One region of the Solibacillus sp. R5-41 genome, then DNA from elsewhere that is predicted to be linked to it. Evidence: a T-box and tRNA genes for the amino acid it is inferred to sense, from the RefSeq annotation. Region 1 holds a T-box; the other holds one or more tRNA genes.
What was found. The T-box of region 1 lies ahead of CSE16_RS15205 (valine--tRNA ligase). A T-box ahead of a tRNA ligase gene usually reads a tRNA of that ligase, here a tRNA-Val.

Region 1 (4,187 bases):
ATCGATTTGCTCGAATGTTAAGCCTTCCATGTTCATTAATGCAAAACGTGAAGCATTCCAAATTTTATTAACGAAGTTCCACGTTGACTCTACTTTTTCCGTAGAATAACGTAAATCTTGCCCTGGTGAAGACCCTGTCGCTAAGAAATAACGTAAAGAGTCAGCACCATACTGCTCGATTACTTCCATAGGATCTACTCCGTTACCAAGGGATTTACTCATTTTGCGCCCTTCTGAATCACGTACTAATCCGTGAATTAACACATCTTTAAATGGACGTTGCCCTGTAAATTCCTTCCCTTGGAAAATCATGCGGCTTACCCAGAAGAAAATAATATCATAGCCCGTTACGAGCGTGCTTGTTGGATAATAACGTTTGAATAATTCACTTTCCTTATTTGGCCAATCCATCGTAGAAAACGGCCATAAAGCAGATGAGAACCATGTATCGAGTACATCTTCATCTTGCGTCCAGTTTTCAGCGTCTGCTGGCGCATCTTTACCTACATATACTTCGCCTGTTTCCTTATGGTACCAAGCCGGAATTTGATGCCCCCACCATAATTGACGTGAAATACACCAGTCATGAATGTTTTCCATCCAACGGTTATACGTATTTTCAAATCGATTTGGCACGAAGTTTACTTTTTCGTCCTCACTCACTTGCATCGCTAACGCATCTTCTGCTAATGGACCCATCTTCACGAACCATTGCTTCGATAAATAAGGCTCTACTACAGCATTTGTACGCTCTGAGTGACCTACTTGGTGGACATGCGTTTCGATTTCTACTAATACGCCCGCTTCTTGTAAGTCCGCTACGATTTGCTTACGGCATTCAAAACGATCCATACCATTATATTTACCAGCACGCTCATTCATCGTGCCGTCCTCATGCATAACTAAAATTCGCTCTAAGTTATGACGGTTACCTACTTCAAAGTCATTTGGGTCATGGGCTGGTGTCATTTTAACAACGCCTGTTCCGAAATCTTTATCTACATAATCATCTGCAACAATTGGAATTTCGCGTCCAACGATTGGCAGGATAACTGTTTTCCCTACTAAATGTGCATAGCGCTCATCTTCAGGGTGAACCGCGATACCCGAGTCACCAAGCATCGTTTCTGGTCGAGTCGTCGCAACACGTAATACGCCAGAACCATCTGCTAATGGGTATTCCATATGGTAAAATGCGCCTTCTACTTCTTTGTGAATTACTTCGATGTCAGATAACGCTGTTTTAGCAGCTGGATCCCAGTTAATAATACGCTCACCGCGATAAATTAAGCCTTTTTCGTATAATGTTACGAATACTTCATTAACAGCTACGTTTAAGCCCTCATCTAATGTGAAGCGTTCTTTTGAATAATCTAAACCAAGACCTAGTTTTGACCATTGCGCACGGATATGAGAAGCGTATTCCTCTTTCCATTCCCATGTTTTTTCTAGAAACTTTTCACGGCCAAGATCATAACGTGTGATGCCTTCTCCGCGCAGTTTTTCTTCTACTTTCGCTTGAGTTGCAATCCCTGCGTGGTCCATCCCTGGTAACCATAGTGCATCATAGCCTTGCATGCGCTTCATACGAGTTAAAATATCTTGTAACGTTGTATCCCATGCGTGACCAAGGTGTAATTTCCCCGTTACGTTTGGCGGTGGAATAACAATTGAGTATGGTTCCTTATCGCTTGTTGGATCTGCTTCGAAAAATTTACCTTTTAACCACCATTCATAGCGGCCTGCTTCTGTGGACTGCGGATCATACTTTGTAGGCATTGAAATTTCAGTCATTGTACTCTCTCCTTTAGAAAATGATAATCGATTGCGTCTCGACGTAATTACGTCCAGATTTTGAACAAACAGAAAACTCCCTCATCACTAAAAGGACGAGGGAGTTGTTTCGCGGTACCACCTTTATTTCCAATGGCTTGAGTCAAGCGTTCGCATTCTGCGTCACTCCTCATTCAGCAATCCTCATGAACCTTAAGTTCACTGCGGTTGCTTCATTTCGTCGTTCCTTGACTGACAAACGCTTTCTTTCAAGCCATTTATTCGTCAATTTACGCTTTGTGAAACACTTTTTATAAAGCCAATTGGCACTTCATTCGATAACGGTGTTAAACCGGACATTAGCTACTCTTTGTTCACTAAGTCAACTCCTAGGCTACCTTCTGCTTGTGCAATGTAGAAACTTTTCAGCTACCGTTTCCTCTCTAACCATCACGTTCAAGCATACTCTTCCTACTCTACGTTTCAATTATATAATTGAATATATTTTAAGCTCTTTTCGTCAAAATTTCAAGTATTAGGGATGGTTTCCATCGCAAAATAATACAGCTCAAACAAAATTCTTTGTTCAGCTGATTTTATCGATAAAACGTAAAGCCAATTAAAACGCCAATGAGAACAATATTCCATGGCTTTATTTTAAACTTTACAAGTAAAACAAATAAAACGATTGCCCAAAATGCATCCATTACATCATAGATCGTTGACGTGATGATTGGCGAAATAAAAGCAGCGATTAAAATCCCTATTACCGCAACATTCATTCCAGCCACAGCCCCGCGCAACGCTTGATGACTACTAATACTTGACCAAAATGGATACGCCCCAACAATTAATAAAAATGCCGGTAAAAAGATAGCCACTGTCGCAAGTATAGCAATCGGAATTCCACCAATCACCATCCCTAAGTAACTAGCAAACGTAAACAATGGACCTGGGACAGCTTGTGTTAAGCCGTAGCCTGCTAAAAAATCTTCTGCTGTCACGTAAGAACCAACGAACTGAGATTCTAGTAACGGCAAAACAACATGGCCACCACCAAAAACAAGCGACCCCGCTAAATAAAACTTTTCAAATAGCACAAGCCATTCCCATTTTAATGTTTGGGCAGCAATAGGCAAGCCGAGTAATAAAACAAAAAATGCGGATAAAAATACGGCTCCCCATTTTTTTGAAAAAACGACACTTGGAATCACTTGGCCTGGCTGTTTAAAAAACAAATAACCAATCATTGCACTTCCGATAAGAACACCAATTTGTGAATAAATAGATGTAGCGTACAGTAATAAAATCGCAACTAAAACTAACAGCGCATACTGCATAGGGGTTTTTAGTATTTTTTTACCCATATCCAAAATGGCTTGGGCAACAATCGCAACCGCAACAATTTTCAAACCTTGTAGCCAGCCAATACTAAATTGAAAGCGTTCCATTATGTAAACAAATATAATGAGCATCATCACTGACGGTAATGTAAATCCGATAAACGCTGCAATACTACCAGTGATACCACCTTTTCGAAGCCCAATCCCCATACCTACCTGACTGGAGGCGGGTCCGGGTAAAAACTGACTTAATGCCAATAAATCTAAATATTGTTCATCTGTCAGCCACTTTTTTTGTTTTACATATATTTGCTGGAAATAACCTAAATGTGCAGCGGGTCCTCCAAATGATGTGAATCCTAGTTTCAACGATGTCCAAAAAATAACCCATAAATTCCGCAATATTTCACTCCTAAAAAAGAACTTGCCCTAACTTTACTAAATGTTCCACGTTCCTAAAAGGACAATTACAAAACAATAATTATTTTTACAATAACTTCACATTTTAGCATTCCCCTGTGCTGTTTCAAATGATGTTTTAACTTTCAATATGTCTATCCACCTTCAATAAATTCCCACACCAAAGGACAGCCTATACTAATTAGAATTACTATTAAGGATTCTTATTTGCTAGTGGATATTCTGCTGGCTAAGCACGTGGCGGTTTTAGCCTGAGTCCCACTATTATAGTTTAGGATTCTGAAGCTTTCTGCATTGAATACGCCGCTTCCAATGAGAGGCGGCGATTTCTTATTTAGATTTGCCTAATGAATCATCACAGTATTTTAGGATTGCTTCAAACTTTAATTGTGTCTATTCCCCTCCAAATAAATCACAATCACTTTCAGTAGATGAATACCTTGAGGCAGTTTCTTTTAAAATTCATCCATCCTTTTTCTCAACTTCCTTTGAAATTTAAAAAAAATTCTATTAGTATAGATATCGTTTTTCGCCAATAATTTATATGCATCAAGCTGGCTTGAAGTTCGTATCACAATGTAGATACCAATTGCAATTAATCCAATACAGATTGGATAATAAGGTAATAAAAATTCAGTAGTAAAAAACCTT
Region 2 (4,187 bases), 1.1 Mb from region 1:
TTCCAAATTATTCAAACTAATGTTTCTCCAAAAAGCGAACCTATCAATGCCACCGCCACATCTGCTGTTTTATTGCGCTCATCTAAAATTGGGTTTACTTCCACGAACTCTGCCGATGTGAGTAGACCGGATTCCTGAATCATTTCCATCGCTAAGTGACTTTCACGATACGTAATCCCCCCCGCTACCGGAGTTCCTACTCCTGGTGTATAAAGTGGGTCAAGTGCATCTAAATCTAATGATAAGTGTAATCCGTCAATTTTCTTCTCACGGAAATAGGCTAGCGTTTCTTCCATTACGTACGTCATGCCTAATCGATCAATATCATACATAGTATATACCTTAATTCTACGTTCTTTTATGAGTTTACGTTCGCCCTCGTCAATTGAGCGACCACCAATAATAATGATATTCTCTTGCTTAATTTTAGGTCCGTCATGTAAAATCGTCGTCAATCTCTCATGACCAAGACCTAAGCTTGTTGCAAGCGGCATACCATGTATATTTCCAGACGGGGTCGTTTCAGGCGTATTTAAATCCGCATGCGCATCAAACCAAATAACCCCCATGTTTTGATAATGCTTGGATAGACCTGCAAGCGTCCCAATTGCGATGCTATGATCTCCTCCTAAAACTAAAGGCATACGATGCTTTTCAACTACTTCATTCACTTTCCTAGCTAATGCTGTATTTACTTTGACAACCTCATCTAAATTTAATAATTGCGCATCCGCCTGTACATTCGATGTCTGATCTATTACATGAATATTGCCCTCATCCTCTACGCTATAACCAAGTACCGTTAAACGATTTTGTAACCCCGCATAACGAATTGCACTCGGCCCCATATCTACTCCACGTCTTTGTTGTCCATAATCACATGGCACCCCAATAATTGAAACATTCTTTTTCCCCATCCATTTTGCCTCCTCTAAAGTTGCTCATACTTTATTTTAACTTTCAGCTCAATTTAAGCCTATATTGAAAATTCGAGACATTCGTAAAGTTTCCCTTTTTATACGCAAAAAATCCTTTACTTATTTTTCATAAGTAAAGGATTGAAATTTATTATTTAAGTACACTTATCATTATAAAAATAAAAGTGAGCCATGAAGGACTCGAACCTTCGACCCTCTGATTAAAAGTCAGATGCTCTACCAACTGAGCTAATGGCTCATAAAACAAAAAAATGGCTGGGGAACCTGGATTCGAACCAGGGCATGACGGAATCAAAATCCGTTGCCTTACCGCTTGGCTATACCCCAAACATTTTATAAGATGGTGGTGGGGGACGGATTCGAACCGCCGAACCCTAAGGAGCGGATTTACAGTCCGCCGCGTTTAGCCACTTCGCTACCCCACCGATATAAGTTATAACACATTCTAAATAAATGGTGGAGGATGACGGGCTCGAACCGCCGACCCTCTGCTTGTAAGGCAGATGCTCTCCCAGCTGAGCTAATCCTCCATTATAAACAAGTGTTACTTACTATTAGTTTGTAAATTCTTAAATGGTGACCCGTACGGGATTCGAACCCGTGTTACCGCCGTGAAAGGGCGGTGTCTTAACCGCTTGACCAACGGGCCATGGATGTCGAACTCTCGAACTCTTTAAGACAAGATTTATAATAACATCATTTTTGCATTAGTGCAAGCCTTTTTTATAACTTTTTTTAAAAAGTTATAATTGATCTCATTTTCCCATTAAAATGAGCAAAAAAATGGCTCCGAAGGTAGGACTCGAACCTACGACCAACCGGTTAACAGCCGGTTGCTCTACCACTGAGCTACTTCGGAACATTACTATTTAGATTTGTGCAATTGAGTATATCCCTTAAGCACATTTATTATTATAGCAACGTTAATAAATTTTTCAAGTGTTTTTTGGTTTTTTATTGAGATATGCGCGTTAATAAAAAAGGAAAAATTCTCTTCTATTGGTGTAATTCTTCTAATATGAATTCTCATAAAGTGTGCGTTTATTAGGCTGGTTCAGCACATGAGGCGTTCAGTAATGCCCGCACCAATCTATACAACTCATCTGTGTGCTATGTGCAAGGCCATCCTATACAAAATTTTACACTCCAAAGCCTTCATAATTTAGGACGCCGCTAATGTGGAAGGCGGCGAATTCACATATATTTGTATATCCCTAATCTAGCTGTATGTATGTGTTGCAAGAATAGATTTCAGTTTAGTTCCTGCATTTTATTATAGTTTATTGGTTTTTTTAATGAGGGACATAATCTCAAAAGATCATGCCCCTCTTCAAATAACTTATTGTATTATTTTTATGATTTCATCTAGTAAACCATTAGCTAATGGAAGCTCGGGGTTAGAATAGCTCGCTAAATTTTGTTCAAAATTACTAGAAGTCTCCTTTAATATGTGATTCATTTCATCAAAATAAACAATCTTTGCTACTGAATTTCCCGCTTTTAGTAGCTCAGCATCTTCTACTGTCACTTGAATATCATTTCGTCCTTGAACAATTAATACAGGCACTTGGACTTTGCCTATTTCCTCTTTAGGATCATATTTAAGCCATGAAATGAAATAAGGCTGCACAGATGGTCTGAAGAGGCTTTGAAGCTCAACTGGCACCGTTTTAACCCGTTCTCCAATTAGTAGCTTTTCTAATATTTGTTGCGACTGTTGCATTAAATTTGGTGGTAATTGTTTCTTTAACTGTTCTTCTAATCTCACATTTGCTCTTCGTCCCGTTCCTGCTAATGATGTGAGTGATTTTACATTGTTATTTTGGGCTGCTAGCGTCATGATTAAAGCACCTTCACTATGACCAATTAAATGAACTTCTTGGAAACGTTTATCTTGCTTAAAAAAGGTGATTATGTCACTTACATCCCCCACTAATTGATCTATTGTAAGATCTTCTTCTTTCGCGATTAGCGCCATATTTTCACCTATTCCACGCTTATCAAAACGAACCGATGCAATACCTTTTTCCGCCAATCCCTCTGCTAACATTTTTAGACTATTATTTCTACCGCCACCGACTGTATTGCCATCTTTATTCGTCGGCCCAGAACCAGCTTGAATAATCACAAGTTCCCCTGTTGGTTGCTCTGGCATCTGAAGCGCTACTTTTAATATTCCACCTTCTACGGGAACTTGAACCTTTTCATATGTTATAACTTCCTCTTCATAAGCTTTGAACTTAACCGGGAATGTTTGCCCATTTTGCGCAAAGGTACCGTTAATATACTCACCATCAAATTTCCCTGCAATTTTTATAACTGAACCAGCCAAATTAATTAGGATTTTAATTTCCTCGCCTTTATATTGGACAGATTCAAACGGAAAATCAGTTAAGTTTTGAGCGGGTACAGTAATTGAGCCCCCACCCTTTTGTAAGTTAATAATAATTTCTAACGGCATTTGTGGAATTTCAATCTCTCCCTGCCATTTTCCCAGCATCTTTTCATTCATTAACACGTGTCCCTCCTCGTTATTCTGTTGTTCAGTAGTTACGGGTTTCAATTGCTGTTCTTTATCTCCACACCCTGCAAGTACAGCAGTTATCCCCATTAAAACAAGAAGCTTTTTCATCGATCATGATCCTCCTCATAATTATCCATTACTTTCTCTACGAAGCATACAAAATAAAGTTTCGAATTAATTAATTATTCTAACTTTAACTCCCGTAAAATGCTAAAATGTTTTTAAGAAAGTTTTTCATCAATCACATTACGAGAATTATTTAAATTATTATTACTTTCAGATAGGGGCTTTGTTATGTGGGAAACAAATTATATAGAAACAAGTAGAGGGCGTTTTGAATATTTTGTAGCTGGGAATGGCGAGCCATTAGCAATTACTCATTTTTACATGGAATTCAATTCACGAGGAAATTTATTTGCAAATCCATTTACCGAAGATTATAAAGTATATTTAATTAATGTTAGAGGCGCAGCAAATTCTGCTAATGTGGAAGATGATAAACAACTCAGTTTACAAGAAGTGATTCGTGATTTAGAGGCAATTAGAGTGGCCTTAGGATTTGAAAAATGGGCTTTTGCAGGACATTCAACTGGAGGCATGCTTGCGCTACAGTATGCTATTGAAGCATCCGAATCGTTAACTAAGGTAGTAGCTGGATGTACTGCAGCAAGTAACGCGTATGCAAGCCATCCAAACAGTATTTATAGCCCTAATAACGATAATTA

Region 2: it encodes a tRNA-Val, which carries the amino acid that the T-box ahead of CSE16_RS15205 (valine--tRNA ligase) is inferred to sense. The anticodon was not compared.

What each region holds. Positions count from the first base shown of each region.
Region 1 covers NZ_CP024123.1:3,072,124-3,076,310, forward strand. The annotation lists gene CSE16_RS15205 (valine--tRNA ligase) at 1-1,794, opposite strand, end outside; T-box leader at 1,883-2,261, opposite strand; gene chrA (chromate efflux transporter) at 2,370-3,518, opposite strand; gene CSE16_RS15215 (helix-turn-helix domain-containing protein) at 3,992-4,187, opposite strand, start outside.
Region 2 covers NZ_CP024123.1:4,122,259-4,126,445, forward strand. The annotation lists gene rocF (arginase) at 12-917, opposite strand; tRNA gene CSE16_RS20370 (tRNA-Lys) at 1,104-1,176, opposite strand; tRNA gene CSE16_RS20375 (tRNA-Gln) at 1,191-1,265, opposite strand; tRNA gene CSE16_RS20380 (tRNA-Tyr) at 1,280-1,363, opposite strand; tRNA gene CSE16_RS20385 (tRNA-Val) at 1,393-1,468, opposite strand; tRNA gene CSE16_RS20390 (tRNA-Glu) at 1,513-1,587, opposite strand; tRNA gene CSE16_RS20395 (tRNA-Asn) at 1,723-1,797, opposite strand; gene CSE16_RS20400 (alpha/beta fold hydrolase) at 2,278-3,570, opposite strand; gene CSE16_RS20405 (alpha/beta fold hydrolase) at 3,757-4,187, shown strand, end outside.